DNA from 2 places in the Novosphingobium sp. GW821-FHT09E05 genome. Region 2 is predicted to be linked to the other one. Evidence: predicted binding sites of a transcription regulator. Region 2 holds the regulator's gene; the other holds the start of a gene.

Region 1 (7,919 bases), 620 kb from region 2:
GACGACCGCGGTCAGCGCCGAGCGGTGGCGCCCGTAGGTCTCGTAGATCCACTGGATGATCTCCTCGCGGCGCTCGTGCTCGAAATCAACGTCGATATCCGGCGGCTCCTTGCGCTCGCCCGAGACGAAGCGCTCGAACAGCAGTTCGTGTTTGATCGGATCGATCGAGGTGATGCCCAGCATGAAGCACACGCAGCTGTTGGCGGCGGACCCCCGCCCCTGGCACAGGATGCCGCGCCGCCGGCTTTCCGCGACGATGGCATGGACGGTCAGGAAATAGGGGGCATAGCCGAGCTGGGCTATCAGCCGCAGCTCGTGATCGATCTGCTTGCGGTAAGCCTTGCCAAGCCCGTAGGGGAACATGCGCAGCGCCGCCTCCTCGGTCAGCGCGGCAAGGGCCTGCTGCGCGGTGCGCCCCGCCATCACTTCCTCGTAAGGGTACTGGTACTGGATCTCGCCGAGATCGAAGCGGCATTGCGCGGCGATATCGGCGGTGGCGCGAATGGCGTCGGGGAAGGCGGCGAAACGGCGCTTCATCTCTTCAGGGGATTTCAGGTCCCGGTCCATGAACCGCTCGCGCCGGAAGCCTAGTGCGTCGATCGTGGTCCGCTCGCGGATCGCGGTCATCACGTCCTGGAGCGGGCGTAGTTCGGCCTGGTGGTAGAGCACGTCGCCGGTCGCGACGCTGCGGATACCGGCTGCCCGGGCCAGGGCATCGAGACCGTGCAGCCGCGCCTGGTCGCCCGGCCGGCGGCGCAGCGACAGCGCGCAGTAGCCGCGACCTCCGAACACGGCGCGCAGGTCCGCGAGGTGCTGCGCTGTTCGCGCGTCCGGCATGTCCGGGAGCAGGATCGCGATCAACCCTTCGCCGCGCTCGGCAATGTCGCTCCATTCCAGAAGGCACCGTCCCTTGCCGCCGCGGCCCTTGCCCAAGGACAGCAGGCGCGTGAGCCGCGACCAGGCAGCGCGATCGGCGGGGTAGAGCAGCAGCGCGCGGCCATCTGTCAGGTCGATGCGCGAGCCCGCGACCATGCGTACGCCCGTCTCCTTTTGCCCCGCCCATCCGCGGACTACCCCGGCAACCGTATTATGGTCGGCAAGGCCCAGCGCGCCATGCCCGAGGGCCGCGGCAGCCGCGAAGAGTTCCTCTGGCGCGGAAGCGCCGCGCAGGAACGAGAAGTGGCTGGTGACCTGCAGTTCGACGTAGGTCGCCATCAGCCGAACACGCCGTGGAGATACCAGCTGAGATCGCCCGTCGGTGCATCGATGCCGTCGCCGCGCCGAAACAGCCAGAAGCGCTCGCCGCCCCCGGTCTCGACCATGAAGTAGTCGCGCACCGCCCACATTTCGCGGGCCGAGCGCCACCATTCACCGTGGACGCGCTCGGGGCCTTCGCCTGCCGCGACCCGATAATCCGTCCCGCGCCAGGAAAAGCGGCGAGGGGCATGATCGGGCAGCAGCGCGACAACGTTGGAGAGTTGCTCGGGGTGCCTCAGCAGGCGGACAGGGCGGCGCCAAACCGGCCATCCCAATGTCGTTGCCAAGGGCGCGGTGCGGCGCACCGCACGCTCAGGCACGTCGCTCTCGACCGCGCTCACACGGAACAGCGCCGCATCGCCGGCCCGGCCGGCCAGCTGGTCGACGAGGGGGGCAACATCGGGCGCGTGCGCGGTGTCGAGGAGGCCGGATGCGATGGCGACCGGTTGCAGGTCCTCGACGCGCGGCGCGGCGAGCTGCATCACCTCGATGCCGAGCCCCGGGTCGATCCGTTCGACGCGCATCGCGAACATGCGCGCCAGATGCCTGGCGTCGCGTGTGGCGCGCGCGGTGCCCACGGCGATCCGCTGCGCCAGCCCGTCCACCCGCTGGCAGGTCAGGACAGCGGTGCGCAGGCCCAGCCGGCGGCCTTGCAGACCGTGCACCAGATCGCAGAGGAGATCGCCGATGACCTGGTTGATCGCATCGGCCGTGATGATCGGCTCCAGCAGCCGGCGCTCAGCACGCGGTGCCTCGAACGGGACCACGGGCACGATCGGTTCCGCCACCAGGCCTCGTGCCTGGTCGAGCCGCTCGACGGCCTTCAGCCCGAGACGTTTGGCGAGGGGGCCGCGCGGCATCGCATAGAGATCGGCGATCCGCTCCAGACCGAACCGGCTTGCCGTCGCCAGGGTATCGGCAGGGAGGCGCAGCGCCGCCAGTGGTAGATCGGCGATCGCCTGGGCCTCGGCGCGCGGCGGCAGGAGAGTCACGGCGTGTCCGCCGAAGCGGGCGAGGGCATGCGCGGCGCCCGGCGTTCCGGCGATGGCGATGCTGGCGGTGAAGCCGAGACGCTGGAGGAACCGCAGGACCCGCCGGCAGAAACGTGCCTCGCCGCCGAACAGATGGGTGGTCCCGGTCACGTCGAGCCACAGGCCATCAGGATCGCAGGTGCTCGCCGTCGGCGTCCAGTGGCGCACGGCGTGAAGCGACAGGCGTTCGAGCCACGCCGCGTCGGCAGCCCGGTCGGCGTCGCGCACGTCGAGGTCGCTTACCAGTGCCCTCGCATGGGCGGCGGCCATGCCAGGGCGAAGGCCGAGCTCCAGCGCCGCGGGGCAGGTGGCAGTCACGACGTCGCGCTGACCGCTGCGCGCGATGAGCACCACGGGCTTCGTCCAACGACTTGGGTGGCTATGGACCACGCGCACCCGCGATGGCGCGCAAGATGGCACGCCGTCGTCGGGAGCCATCGCCCTGAAGGGATGATCGGCGCTCTCGCTGCGTCGCCCCATCTCACGCATGGTGGGTCGCTGGTGCGCCGGCAAGGCGTCGATATCGGCCTGCGCCGGCGCGGTGCCGAGTGCCCCCTGCGCCCAGCGCGCACCCGGCCGCCAGCCGCCGCCGCGCGGCACCGAGCAGGCACCGGGATCGTCGTCGATGGGGGGCAGGAAACGGGGGGCCAGCGCCGCCGCGTCAGGCGGCGCGGATGGCCGCTCCAACCGTCGTAGTCGCTCGATCGGCAACTGCGGCAGGTAGAGCGAGGCAACCCTGGTCATCGCAGGCCTCGACGCAAAGAGAAAAAGGATTGCCGCCGCGCTGGCGGACAAGTTCAACGGACCACTGCCCCCGTCCGATGCCGGCATGGGGAAGCGGCGCGGACGGCGCGCATCCGATGCTCCAGCGCGTCATGGCGGCGGATGGCTGGATCAGCGGACTACGCTCGCGAGACCTATGCCGCCGGTAGAGCAGCATGGGAGTTCGCCCGTCGGAGGCGGCAAGCTGCAGCCGCCGGGTAGCGGTTTGATCGGCTGCTCTGACCTCGGCGATTACGCAGGCCAGCGACCCGTCACGTAAGGCATCTTCGGCAAGTGCCAGCACTTCGGCGTCTTTCGTCCCTTGCGCGTAGAGCACCTTGTCGGGGCCGAGGCCGATCTGCTCGAGGCCGGGCGCGTAAAGGTCGAAGCGGCTGAGCGCCCACAGCACCGTCATGCCTGGCCTAACAGCAAAGCGCGCGGCGAGGCCGGCGGCGAACAGCGTGGCGGCGGCATCGTCGCTCCAGCTGGCACTCGCGCCGGCTATTTCATGCAGCGCGGCACCATCCAGGCCGCCGGCCGCGAGCCGGGAATCGATGTCCGGCACGCCAAACGGCAGCACCGGACCACGCATGGCCTGGACTTGCGCGACCTGCGCGCGCAGCGCGGCGAGGTGTTCGGCGGGCAGCCGGGAGGGAAGGGCAGTTTGCAGGATCATTGGTCAATAGCGACTCATGTGTTCGCTATATGTTCCAACTTTGACCGTGTTCCGTCAAGGCGTCAGCTAACCCAAATCCGGGGAGCGAGTGGCTAAGCAATGGGCTGAAAACGAAAAAGAATTCGAGCAGCGCCTATGCGCGCACTAGTGCTCTCAGAGGCTCGCAAGCGCTCAGGATTTGGGCCGGACCGGGCGTTTGCGGGGGCTTTCGCCCCGCTTGCGCGGCGCGGCCGCCTCCGAAAGTTCGATGCACAAGGGCGCATGGTCGCTGGTCTTTTCCCATCCGCGTGGCCGGGTGTCGACCTCTGCGGCGACCAGTCGCTGTGCCGCGACCGGGTTGAGCAGGGCATGGTCGATCCTGAGCCCCGCATTGCGCTCGAAGGCGCCGCGCCAGTATTTCCAGAAGGTGTAGATGGTCTCGTGCGGATGGAGTGTACGCACCGCATCGGTCCAGCCCTGCTTGAGGAGACGGGCATAGGCGGTGCGCACTTCTGGGGCGAAAAGTGCATCTTCCTGCCAGCGTTCGGGCGCATAGACGTCGAGATCGGTCGGCATGACGTTGAAGTCGCCCAGGCAAACGACCGGCGCGTCCAGACCGATGAGCCCGGCGAGATGGTCGTGGAGCCGATCGAACCAGCGCAGCTTGAACTCGAACTTGGGGCCAGGGCGCGGATTGCCATTGGGCAGATACAGTCCGCAGATCAGCACGCCATTGACGGCCGCCTCGATATAGCGGCTCTGTTCGTCGGCAAGGTCGCCGGGCAAGCCGCGGCGGGTTTCATGAATCTCGCCGACACGGCTCAGGATGGCGACGCCGTTCCACCGGCTCTGCCCATGCCAGATCGCCTCGTAGCCGGCATCCCGGATCACGCTTTGCGGAAAGCTCTCGTCAGGTGCTTTCAGCTCCTGGAGGCACACGATGTCGGGTGCGGCGATTTCCAGCCATCGCAGCAGGACGGGCAGGCGGCCGTTGATCCCGTTCACGTTGTAGGTGGCGATCTTCATGGCGTTTGCAAAGCGCGGTGGCGCCGAAGGGTTCCTCGTACGTTGAGCCGGGACGGCTGAACGCACTCATGCCGCGAGCAGACGTTCACCCTCGAGCTTACGAACGGTGGTTTCAGTGCTGAAGTGGGGCATTTGACGGCTCGTGGTAAGCGCTCGGCAGGGGTAAGCTGATCATGAGTGCCGCCATCAACTTCCGCTATCCTCGACCGAATAGAACATCGGATTGCGCATCCACTCGTTGACGGCGCTCTCGCGCCAGCCCGCGCAGCGCGCTGCGATCCGCAGCTGCCTGGGAAAGGTCCCGCCCTGGATCTTGCGATAGAGCGTCGCGCGTGAAAGTCCGGTGCGGTCGAGCACGGCGTTGAGGCGAAGGATACGGTCGGGGGTGTTCTCGGTCACGGTGCTGTCTCCCGGACAGGCGTAGGCGGCATTGCCTCGCGAAGACAGCATTTGAGATGGCTCCGATGCGGTCAAGATCGTGGGATTCCGCAGGTTTTACGCCATTATATCCTGTGCTTGGCGGTCGTCTCCGAGGCTGCTTGGGGCTGCGACAGAAATATTTTCAATGCCGTTTCGGGCGTCCCTCGGCCGGTGGCCGGGCCGGGCTCTGCTTTCCGCTTCGCGTCGGTCGAGCCGCCTTGCGGCGTCTCGCCGGCATGGCCGCTGCGATCCCTGACGCGAAGGGCGGCCCTGCGTGGCGGTCCGGGCGGGGCGCGGGTGCGCCCCGGATGCGGACGCCGCGGGTGCGCGGCGGCGCTGGGCCTTCGGCCCCAAGGTGGCGGGGGGCGTCGCTACCCCCTAGCCCCGCCTCGGCGCGGCGCAACCTGCGCTGCGCTCAGGTCCTCCACTGCGTTGCGGCCTTTCAGGTGCGCCCCGCCTTCAGCCGGCGGGGCTTTTCGGTTCGCTCCTGCCGCCCCCCGCCACCCTGGCGCCGGTCAATGGCGGTTGAGGAAAGAGTGAAGGAGCATGTCCGAACGTCAGAGCCTCTATGGCGAGGTTACCGCGCGCATCATTGCCGAGCTGGAAGAGGGCCGGTTGCCGTGGGTGCAGCCCTGGGACGCGAGCAAGTGTCCGTGCATGATGCCGGCGAATGCGGTGTCGGGGCGGGTCTACTCGGGGATCAATGTGCTCATCTTGTGGGCGGCGGGTGTCGGGGGCGGGTTCTCCTCGCAGCGCTGGCTCACTTACCGGCAGGCGGCAGCGGCGGGCGGGAACGTGCGGCGCGGCGAGAAGGGGACGGTGATATGCTATGCGGATCGCTTCACCCCCAAGGACGAAGCGGCGCGTGCGTTGAGCGAAGGCGGCGAGGTGCGCACGGTGGCGTTCCTCAAGCGCTTTGTCGTCTTCAACATCGATCAATGCGAAGGGCTGGATGAGGGTCTGGCGGGTGGTTCGGCGCTACCCGATCCGGTCCTGGCGATCGCCGAGGCGGATCGGATCATTGCCGGGTCGGGGGCGGACTTCCGGATCGGCGGCAGTGAGGCGTTCTATGCGCCGGGCCCGGATTTCGTGCAGGTGCCGCCGCAGGTTGCCTTCCGGGAGCCGATCAACTGGTATCGCACCGCACTGCACGAGCTCGGTCACTACGTCGGCGGCAAGGGCCGGCTGGAGCGCGATCAGTCCGGAGTGTTCGGTTCGGCAACTTATGCCCGCGAGGAACTCATCGCGGAAATGACGGCGGCGTTTGCCTGTGCCTCGCTGGGTATCCAGCCCACGGTTCGCCACGCCGATTACATCGGCGCATGGCTTGAGGTCCTCAGGGCGGATGACAAGGCGATCTTCCGGGCAGCGAGCGCGGCCAGCAAGGGGGCGGACTGGTTGCTCGCCTGCGGGGAGGACCGGCCATGAGCCGGCAGCCTTCCCGCCGGGCCCTGCTGCGCGCCGAGCGGCGGGGGCTCAGGCAGATGACGCCGTTCCAGCGCGAGGTGTTTCTGGCCTTGCGCATCGAGACGGTGACGTATGCCGATCTTGCCCGGAATCACGGTGTCGGGATGGCGGAGATCGAGGCGGCGTTCACCCAGGCGCTGCTGATCCTGATGCGATCCGTGCGCGAACGCGAACGCGAGCCATGGTGGCGCCGTCTGTGGCCATGGTGAAAGGTTCCCGCCGCCCGGTGGCTTGCCATCGGGCGGCGGGGACGACAGGGTAGGAGGCACCATGCGAAGCGATCTCGACCATCTTCCCGCCAACAAGCAGCGCGAGCTCGCGCGCGTGCTCCAGCTCGTCTTCGAGGAATTCGAGGACGGCATCGCGCTCGCCACCCACGACTGGAAGAAGAAGGGGCGTATCCTCAAGGTCGTGCTCTACGGCTCCTATGCGCGGGGCGGTTGGGTCGATGAGCCGCATACCGCCAAGGGCTACAAGTCCGACTACGACCTGCTCGTCATCGTCAGCGACAAGCGCCTGACCGACCGGGTCAAGTACTGGGCCAAGGTCGATGACCGGCTGATGCGCGAGTACGGCATCACCGGCACCCTCAAGACCCCGGTCAATCTGATCATTCACACCCTGCAGGAAGTGAACGACGGGCTCGCCCACGGTCGCTATTTCTTCATGGACATCGCCAAGGACGGCATCGCGCTCTACGAGAGCGACGATACGGCGCTGCACACGCCCAAGCCCAAGACGCCCGAGGCGGCGCTGGCGATGGCGAAGGGGTATTTTGAGGAGTGGTTTCCGAGTTCAGCGGAATTCTTTGACGACTTCGCATCAAACCGCGATCGCCAGCGCTTCAACAAAGCAGCTTTTGAACTTCATCAGGCGACCGAACGCCTCTATCACTGCGTCCTGCTTGTGACGACGTTCTACACGCCCCACGTGCACAATCTCGCATTCCTGCGCACCCAGGCCGAGCGCCTTGACCCCCGGCTTGTCTATGTCTGGCCGAACGACAATCACCGCCACCGCGCCATGTTCGAGAAGCTCAAAGAGGCTTACGTCAAGGCGCGCTACTCCAAGCACTATACCATCACTGCGGAGGAGCTGACCTGGCTGGGCAAGCAGGTCGAGGAACTCGGCCGCGTGGTCCAGGCCATCTGCAGCGAGCGCATCGCCAAGCTGGAGGCGGATGCGCCGGTCGGCTGAACCTCGAGAATGACCGGCCCTCTATCGGACAGGTTTGTCGTCATCTCGGGCTGCTCGGGCGGCGGCAAATCGACCCTGCTCGCCGAACTCGCGCGGCGCGGGCA
Region 2 (7,919 bases):
CTGCGGTTTCCTTCACGGCGATACACATGGCTTTGCCTCCTACCTTCGTCATTCCCGCGAAGGCGGGAACCCATCTGACGTTCGCTCATGTTGAACCGGCATCAGCTGGGCCCCCGCCTTCGCGGGGATGACGGAAAATGGGTGTGCGTCGGTGCCCTGCTCGCCAGCACAGCCCTGCTTCTCGCCGCCTGTTCCTCCGACCCCGCGCCCAAGCCCGAGGCCCCGCCCCCGCCGCCCTGCGAAGGCGCGACGTTCGAGGGGGCGAGCTTCACGCACTGCACCGCCGTTCCCGGCCGCCACGTCATCCACACCGTTCTCGGCCCCAAGGACGGCGCGCCCTATCGCAGCCTGTCGCAGCTGGCGGTCGGCCGTCCGGATAAGAGCCACGCGGTCGCCTTCGCCACCAACGGCGGCATGTTCGACGCCGCCGGCTACCCGATCGGCTACTACGTCGAGGAAGGCGAGCGCCGCCATGCGCTGAACACCAAGGCGGGCTGGGGCAATTTCCACCTGCTCCCCAACGGCGTGTTCTACGGCGACGCCAAAGGCCACTGGCGCGTGAGCACGGCGCAGGACTTCGAGAAGACCGTCACCGACCGCCCCGACTTCGGCACCCAGTCCGGCCCGATGCTGGTCATCGCCGGCAAGCTCCACCCGAAGATCGACGCCAGCACCGACGAAAAGGGCAAGTCGCTCAAGCTGCGCAACGGCGTCGGCGTCGACGCGCAAGGCCGCGCCCACTTCGTCATTTCCGACGAGCCGGTGTCGTTCGGCAAGCTCGCCCGCTACTTCCGCGACGGGCTCAGGTGCACCAACGCCCTGTTCCTCGACGGCAGCGTATCCTCGCTGTGGGACCCCGAACATGGCCGCGTCGATGGCGGTCCCCCGCTCGGCCCCTTGATCGTCGTCGAAAAAAGCGCAAAGGCGAAGACATGATCCTCGTCATCGACAATTACGACAGCTTCACCTGGAACCTCGTCCACTACGTCATGGAACTGGGCGCGGAAGTCCAGGTCGTGCGTAACGACGCGCTGAGCGTGGGCCTGGCGATGGAGATGGACCCGCAGGGCTTCCTCGTATCGCCCGGCCCCTGCACCCCCAACGAGGCGGGCATCAGCCTCGATCTTGTGGGCGCGGCAGCGAAGGCGGGCATTCCGCTGCTCGGCGTGTGCCTGGGCCACCAGTCGATCGGCCAGCACTTCGGCGGCAAGGTCGTGCGCGGCGGGCTGATGCACGGCAAGACCTCGACCATCACCCACGACGGCACCGGCCTGTTCCAGGACGTGCCCTCGCCGATGAAGGCCGCGCGCTACCACTCGCTGATTGTCGAGAACATTCCCGAGACACTCGTCGTCAACGCCCGCTCGGACGACGGCCACGTCATGGGCTTCCGCCATGTCGAACTGCCGATCCACGGCGTCCAGTTCCACCCCGAGAGCATCGCCACCCAGCACGGCCACGCGATGCTGGCGAACTTCCTGCGCCTCTGCGGCATCGACGCCCGCCTCCCCGACCGCGTCGTCGCCGCCCCGAAGGCCGCATGACCCTCCCCGACCCGCTGCACCCCGTCGCCGAAGACGAAGCCGAGGCCGCCTTCTCCGCGATCCTCGACGGCGAAGTGCCCGAAGCCGCGATCGCCGACTTCCTCGTCGCGCTGTCCGACCGGGGCGAAACCGCGAGCGAGATCGCCGGGGCCGCGCGCGCCATGCGTGCCCGCATGATCCCGGTGAACGCCCCCGCCAATGCCATCGACGTCTGCGGCACCGGCGGCGACGGCTTCCACACGCTCAACGTCTCGACCGCCGTGTCGCTGGTGGTGGCCGCCGCCGGCGTCCCCGTCGCCAAGCACGGCAACCGCGCCGCCAGCTCCAAGGCCGGTGCCGCCGACACCCTCGAGGCCCTCGGCCTCGACCTCGACCGCGCGGTCGAGACCGCCGAATCGACGCTGTCCGAGATCGGTATCGGCTTCCTCTTCGCCGCCCGCCACCACCCGACGATGGGGCGGCTCATGCCGCTGCGCAAAGCGCTCGGCCGGCGCACGATCTTCAACCTCATGGGTCCGCTCGCCAATCCCGCGCAGGTCTCGCGCCAGCTCGTCGGCATCGCCCGCCCCGCCTACGTGCCGATCTACGCCGAGGCCCTGCTGCGGCTCGGCACCGAGCATTCGATGGTGATCTCGGGCGACGAAGGACTCGACGAACTGAGCCTCGCGGGCGGCAACGAAGTGGCCGACGTGCGCGGGGGCGAACTGTTCATGCGCCGCGTCAGCCCGCAGGACGCCGGCCTGCCGCTCGCGCCCGTCGACGCCATCCGCGGCGGCGACCCCGCCTACAACGCCGAAGCGCTGCGCCGCCTGCTGATGGGCGAGCCCGGCGCCTACCGCGACGCCGTCCTGCTCAACGCCGCCGCCGCCCTGATGGTCGCGGGCGAGGTGGAGAGCTGGGTCGAAGGCGTCGAGGAAGCCGCCGAAACCATCGACAAGGGGCTTGCCAAGGCCCTGCTCGACTGCTGGATCGCCGCGACGCGCGCCTGAGAGAACAAGCATGACCGACAAGCTCACCGAGATCTGCTACACCAAGCGCGAGGAAGTCGCCGCGCGCAAGGGCGTCGCCACGATCAACGACCTCGACGCGATCGCCGCCGAGCAGACCGCCCCGCGCGGGTTCGAGGCGGCCTTGCGCGCCAGGGCCGAAATCGGCTTCGCGCTTATCGCCGAGATCAAGAAGGCCAGCCCCTCCAAGGGCCTGATCCGCCCAGATTTCCGCCCCGGTGAACACGCCTTGGCCTATGAAAAGGGGGGGGCGGCCTGCCTCTCCGTCCTCACCGACGCGCCCTATTTCCAAGGTCATGAAGACTATCTCATGGATGCCCGAGCAGCCTGTGGCCTGCCCGTCATCCGAAAGGATTTCATGGTTGATCCCTGGCAGGTCGCGGAATCCCGCGCGATCGGTGCCGATGCCATCCTCATCATCGTCGCCGCGCTCGAAGACGGGCTGATGAAAGAACTTGAGGCTGCAGCCCATGAGCGCGGAATGGACTGCCTCGTCGAAGTTCACAATGAACTTGAACTCGATCGTGCAAGGCTTTTGAAATCAAGGTTGATTGGCGTCAACAATCGCGATCTCAAGCGCTTTGTTACCGATGTCGGAACGACCGAACGCCTCGCCCCGCTGGCTCCGGAAGGCACCCTGCTGGTCAGCGAAAGCGGCATCAACGTCCATGCCGATCTCCAACGCCTCTCGGACTGCGGGGCCCGGACGTTCCTCGTCGGCGAGAGCCTGATGCGCCAGGGCGATGTCGAAGCAGCGACGCGGGCCTTGCTCGGCGGCGGCTGAGCCCGGGCTTGGACATGCAGGTCGCGGCATGTGATGACGGAAAACTGTCATGAGCAAAACTCTAACCCACATCGATTCGGAGGGCACCGCGCGGATGGTTGATGTCGGCGCCAAGGCCGAAACCCAGCGTGTCGCCATCGCTTCGGGCCGCATAGGCATGACTCCGCAGGCTCTCGCCGCGATCCGTGCCGGTGACGCTCCAAAGGGTGACGTGCTGGGAACCGCGCGGATCGCCGGGATCATGGCGGCGAAGCGTACTGCCGAGCTAATTCCGATGTGCCACCCTCTCATGATCGATGCCGTGAACGTGGATTTTGCATTCGAGGAAGACGCTGTCCGTGTCACTGCGACTGCATCGCTCACAGGTAAAACAGGGGTAGAAATGGAAGCTATTACAGCAGCTTCCATCGCACTCCTGACAATCTACGACATGGCAAAGGCACTCGACAAGAGCATGGTCATCGGCGACATCCGCCTCATGGAGAAGCGCGGAGGAAAGTCCGGGCACTGGCGCGCGGAAGACTGGAACCAGTGAGTCCGCCGCCGATCCCTCTGGAGCAAGCGCAGGCCCGCCTTCTCGCTTTGGCTGAACCGCTGCCTGTCGAGCATGTCGATGTCGAGGGCGCGATCGGCCGTTATCTCGCCGCGCCGCTGTATGCGCGCCGCACCCAGCCCGCCGCCGACCTCTCTGCGATGGACGGCTATGCCGTGACCGCAGGTGACCTTTCCGGGCCCTGGATCATCATCGGCGAGAGCGCGGCAGGGCATCCTTTCGCCGGCACGATCAGCCGTGGCGAGGCCGTGCGCGTCTCTACCGGAGCCATTCTTCCCGCCGATGCTGATGCCGTCATCGTGCAGGAAGATGTCGCCTTGAGGGACAGACGGCTCGCGCTCACCGGCGAGGCACCGGAGCCCCCGCACAAGCACATCCGCCGCCGCGGCATGGACTTCGCCGAGAACGACGAAGTCATAGCCTCCGGCAAGCGCGTCGGTCCGGCCGAAGCCGCGCTCGCCATGGCCGCGGGCCACCGCCACCTGCCAGTACACCGCATGCCGCGCGTCGTCGTGATCGACAGCGGGGACGAACTCGCCGCCGATCCGGAATGCTGCGAGCCGCACCAGATTCCGGCAAGCAACGGCGCCATGTTGGCAGCGCTCGCGCGGCCTTTCGCAACCGGGACGATCCGCCTCGGTCCCGTGGCCGACACCCTCGATGCCCTGGCCGACGCCTTCGCCGCCGCTGTGGATGCCGAGGTGATCGTCACCAGCGGCGGGGCATCCGTAGGTGATCACGACCTCGTCAGGCCGGCGCTCGAAGACTGGGGCGCGAGCGTCGATTTCTGGCGCGTCGCCATCAAGCCGGGCAAGCCGATCCTGGTCGCAACGCGCGAACGGCCGGGCAGGCCTGGTCGGCCGCAGATCATCCTCGGTCTTCCCGGCAATCCGGTGTCGAGCTATGTCACCGCCTATCATTTCCTGTTGCCGCTGCTGCGCCGGATGCAGGGTGCGAAGCAGGCCCTGCCGATACAGATCACCACGCGCCTGGGCGCTTCAATACGCGCGAACGGCCCTCGCCGCGAATTCCTGCGCGGTTGGTGGGACGGCGAATGCGTGGTGCCGCACACGCTCCAGGACAGCGGCGCACTCACCTCTCTGGCAGCCAGCAACGTGCTGATTGACCGCCCCGGCCGTTCCGCCGCTTCTGGAATCGGCGAGGAGGTGCGCGTGTTCCTGCTCCAGAATGGCGGTTTCGCCTGAGGCACCGCTTGACGCGCGGAAATTCGTTGCTTAATTGTTCCCTCAATGTTCACGATCGGAACATGCCCGGCCGAAGGGGCTTCGCCGGCAGCAACGAAGAGGCAGCGACCATGTTGACGCGCAAGCAGCACGAATTGCTCCGGTTCATCCAGGCCAGGCTGGAGGAGAGCGGTATCTCCCCCAGCTTCGAGGAAATGAAGGAAGCGCTCGATCTCAAGTCGAAGTCAGGTGTTCACCGCCTGATCTCGGCGCTTGAGGAGCGCGGATTCATCCGCCGCCTGCCCAATCGTGCGCGTGCGCTAGAGGTGCTGCGCCAGCCGGACGATTCCGGCAACAAGGCGCCTCGATCGGCCCCTACCAACAATGATGAGGTGGTGCCTATCCGTGCTGCTCAGGCTGCGCCCCGGGCCGCTAACGATGTCATCGAAATTCCCCTCCACGGCCGCATCGCCGCCGGGGTGCCGATCGAAGCCCTGGAAGGCCAGTCGATGCTACCGGTGCCTGCGGCTCTGCTCGGTTCGGGCGAACACTACGCGTTGGAAGTCTCAGGCGACTCGATGGTGGAAGCCGGCATTCTGGATGGCGATTTCGCCTTGGTGAAACGCACGAATTCCGCGCGGGACGGCGAGATCGTCGTCGCCCTGATCCGCGGCGAGGAAGCGACGTTGAAGTATCTGCGCCGCGAGAACGGCATGGTCCGCCTCGACCCTGCCAATGGCGCCTACGAACCACAGATTTACGGTCCTGACGAAGTCGAAGTGCAGGGCAAGTTGGCAGGATTGCTCCGCCGCTATCATTGAGCCCGCGGCGAAGGAGGGCTCGGCTCCGGCCCGAAGCGCGGAAAGCGCGGTGAGGCGGGGCGCCACCAGCCATGCTCGCCTTCACTCCCGGCCACGGTGTCCACTCGGCCGGCGCTCAGATGGATTGCAAGGCCGCCTGTCTGGCCGAGACTGTCACGATCGGCCTTGAACCAGCGCGGGGAACAACTGCGCGGAAGCCAGCGGTCGGACACGACAATGTCGCTACGATCGCAGGCGGCGGCTAGCGCCCTTTCCGGAACAGCATCCCGGCCTCGCGAGACGAGAAGCCGCCAGGTAACGCCCTTACGCTCCATGCGGATGGCGCAGAAATCGGGATTGCAACGTGCGACGGGCCATTGATCGATTGCCACCGGTTCCCCCTCCATACCGGCCAGTTCCATGAGGTTGTCGCGGGCGTAGCCTTCGCCGCCGTCGCGCAGGACGAAAAGCCGCTCTCCACTCGGCTCGACCAGCCCGACATGACGGCCATCGCCCGAAATCAGGATGTCGGCGGGCGCTGCCATCGCGAGCAGGCCCGCACCGAGCAACGCCGGCGGCAGGCCCAGCCAGCGGAGGCGCCCGCCCCATAGGCCCACCCAAAGCCCCCCCGAAACAAACAGCATGAACGCGCCGTTGCCGCCGGCGGGGAGGATGGTCACGGCTGCCGTCCGCGATGCGATCCAGTGGGCGATCGCAGTCAGCAGGTCGATCGAACCCTGCGCCAGCCACCAAACCGGTCCGCCGGCGCCCACCGAGTCGAGGACCAGCGCACCGGCCAGCAATGGCATAACGACGAAAGTCGTCAGCGGAATGGCGATGACATTGGCGAGCGCGCCGTAGATACCGGCCCGGTGGAAGTGAAAAAGCCCGATCGGCATCAGTGCAAGGTCGATGACCACACCGGTCACCAGCAGCATCGCCAGGTGCCGCAGCGCCTTGATGGCGAGCGACTCGTCCCTCGGCGCCATGAATGCCTTGGCCGGTGCGGACGTGCCGACCGCGACGAGCGCCAGTACGGCCCCGAAGCTCATCTGGAAGCTGGGTCCGGTGACCGCCTCCGGCCAGAGAAGCATGACGCAGAAGGCGGCGACAGCCAACATGCGCAGCGACAACGGTTCACGCCCCAGCGCCAGCGCGGCGAGGACCAGCAGCGAGCCGATGCAGGAGCGTACCGTCGGTACCTCCGACCCCGACAACAGCGTATAGGCGATGCCGGCAAGCGCGCCCGCGGCGGCTGCTACCACCGGAAGCCGAACGCGCAGGGCCAGCCACGGAAACAGGGCCAGCGCGCGCACGAACAGCACGTAGACTGCCCCGACGACGGCGCCGACATGCAGGCCGCTAACGGATAGCAGGTGCGCTAGCCCGGAATCGCGCATCGCTTCGTCGTCGGCGTCGGAAATGCCGCCCCGGTCGCCGGTCACGAAGGCGGTGGCGATGCCGGCGCGCTCGGTGCCGATCCTCGCGCGGATATGGTCCGCAAGCGAACGACGCAGGCCAGACAGCCACCCGCCACCGATCTTTCCCCGCTCGACGACCTCGACCTCACCGATGACGGAACCGCTCGCCGCTATGCCGGCGAACCACGCCGTTCGCGCGAAGTTGTAGGCGCCCGGCAGCATCGGAGGCGCCGGCGGCATGAGCCGCCCCTTGAATCGTACTACATCGCCGATGCGGACGTGCGCTGCGAGGTTCCTGCCCGGCACGTTTACGCGCACCTTCATGGCGCGCCCTGTTCCCGGCTCGCGCATGGCGAGGATCAGGCGATCGCGGTCCAGCGCCGGCTGGGGTTCGATCTGGAGGATCCTGGCGGCAAAAATGCCGGCGATCGGGCGTTCGAGCGGAGCCTCTCCCGCTATTGTCGAACGCGCCCAGATAGCCAGGCATCCGGCCGCGACCAGTAGCGGCAGGACCAGTACCGCCCTGAACAGATGCGGATACCGCTCGCGCCCGTGCCACGGCGTGACGCCTGCTGCCGCCAGCAGCCCGCAAAGGGCGCAGGCAGCACTCCACCAGACCGGCGCAG

The links. Region 2 encodes LexA, which represses DNA repair genes until DNA is damaged. Its sites were predicted from a motif close to GTTCCNCNCTTGTTCT; they were not measured.
Region 1: a site for LexA is predicted at 3,747-3,762, ahead of AC07M9_RS04160 (ImuA family protein). Genes of this name have one in related genera too.

What each region holds. Positions count from the first base shown of each region.
Region 1 is NZ_JBWKOQ010000001.1:901,937-909,855, forward strand. It holds gene AC07M9_RS04150 (error-prone DNA polymerase) at 1-1,215, opposite strand, end outside; gene AC07M9_RS04155 (DUF6504 family protein) at 1,215-3,032, opposite strand; gene AC07M9_RS04160 (ImuA family protein) at 2,950-3,726, opposite strand; gene xth (exodeoxyribonuclease III) at 3,898-4,731, opposite strand; gene AC07M9_RS04170 (helix-turn-helix transcriptional regulator) at 4,918-5,130, opposite strand; gene AC07M9_RS04175 (ArdC family protein) at 5,698-6,579, shown strand; gene AC07M9_RS04180 (sigma factor-like helix-turn-helix DNA-binding protein) at 6,576-6,827, shown strand; gene AC07M9_RS04185 (HEPN domain-containing protein) at 6,889-7,815, shown strand; gene AC07M9_RS04190 (AAA family ATPase) at 7,825-7,919, shown strand, end outside.
Region 2 is NZ_JBWKOQ010000001.1:1,523,936-1,531,854, reverse strand. It holds gene AC07M9_RS07240 (phosphodiester glycosidase family protein) at 142-936, shown strand; gene AC07M9_RS07235 (anthranilate synthase component II) at 933-1,544, shown strand; gene trpD (anthranilate phosphoribosyltransferase) at 1,541-2,533, shown strand; gene trpC (indole-3-glycerol phosphate synthase TrpC) at 2,544-3,335, shown strand; gene moaC (cyclic pyranopterin monophosphate synthase MoaC) at 3,385-3,870, shown strand; gene AC07M9_RS07215 (molybdopterin molybdotransferase MoeA) at 3,867-5,093, shown strand; gene lexA (transcriptional repressor LexA) at 5,204-5,893, shown strand; gene AC07M9_RS07205 (ComEC/Rec2 family competence protein) at 5,887-7,919, opposite strand, start outside.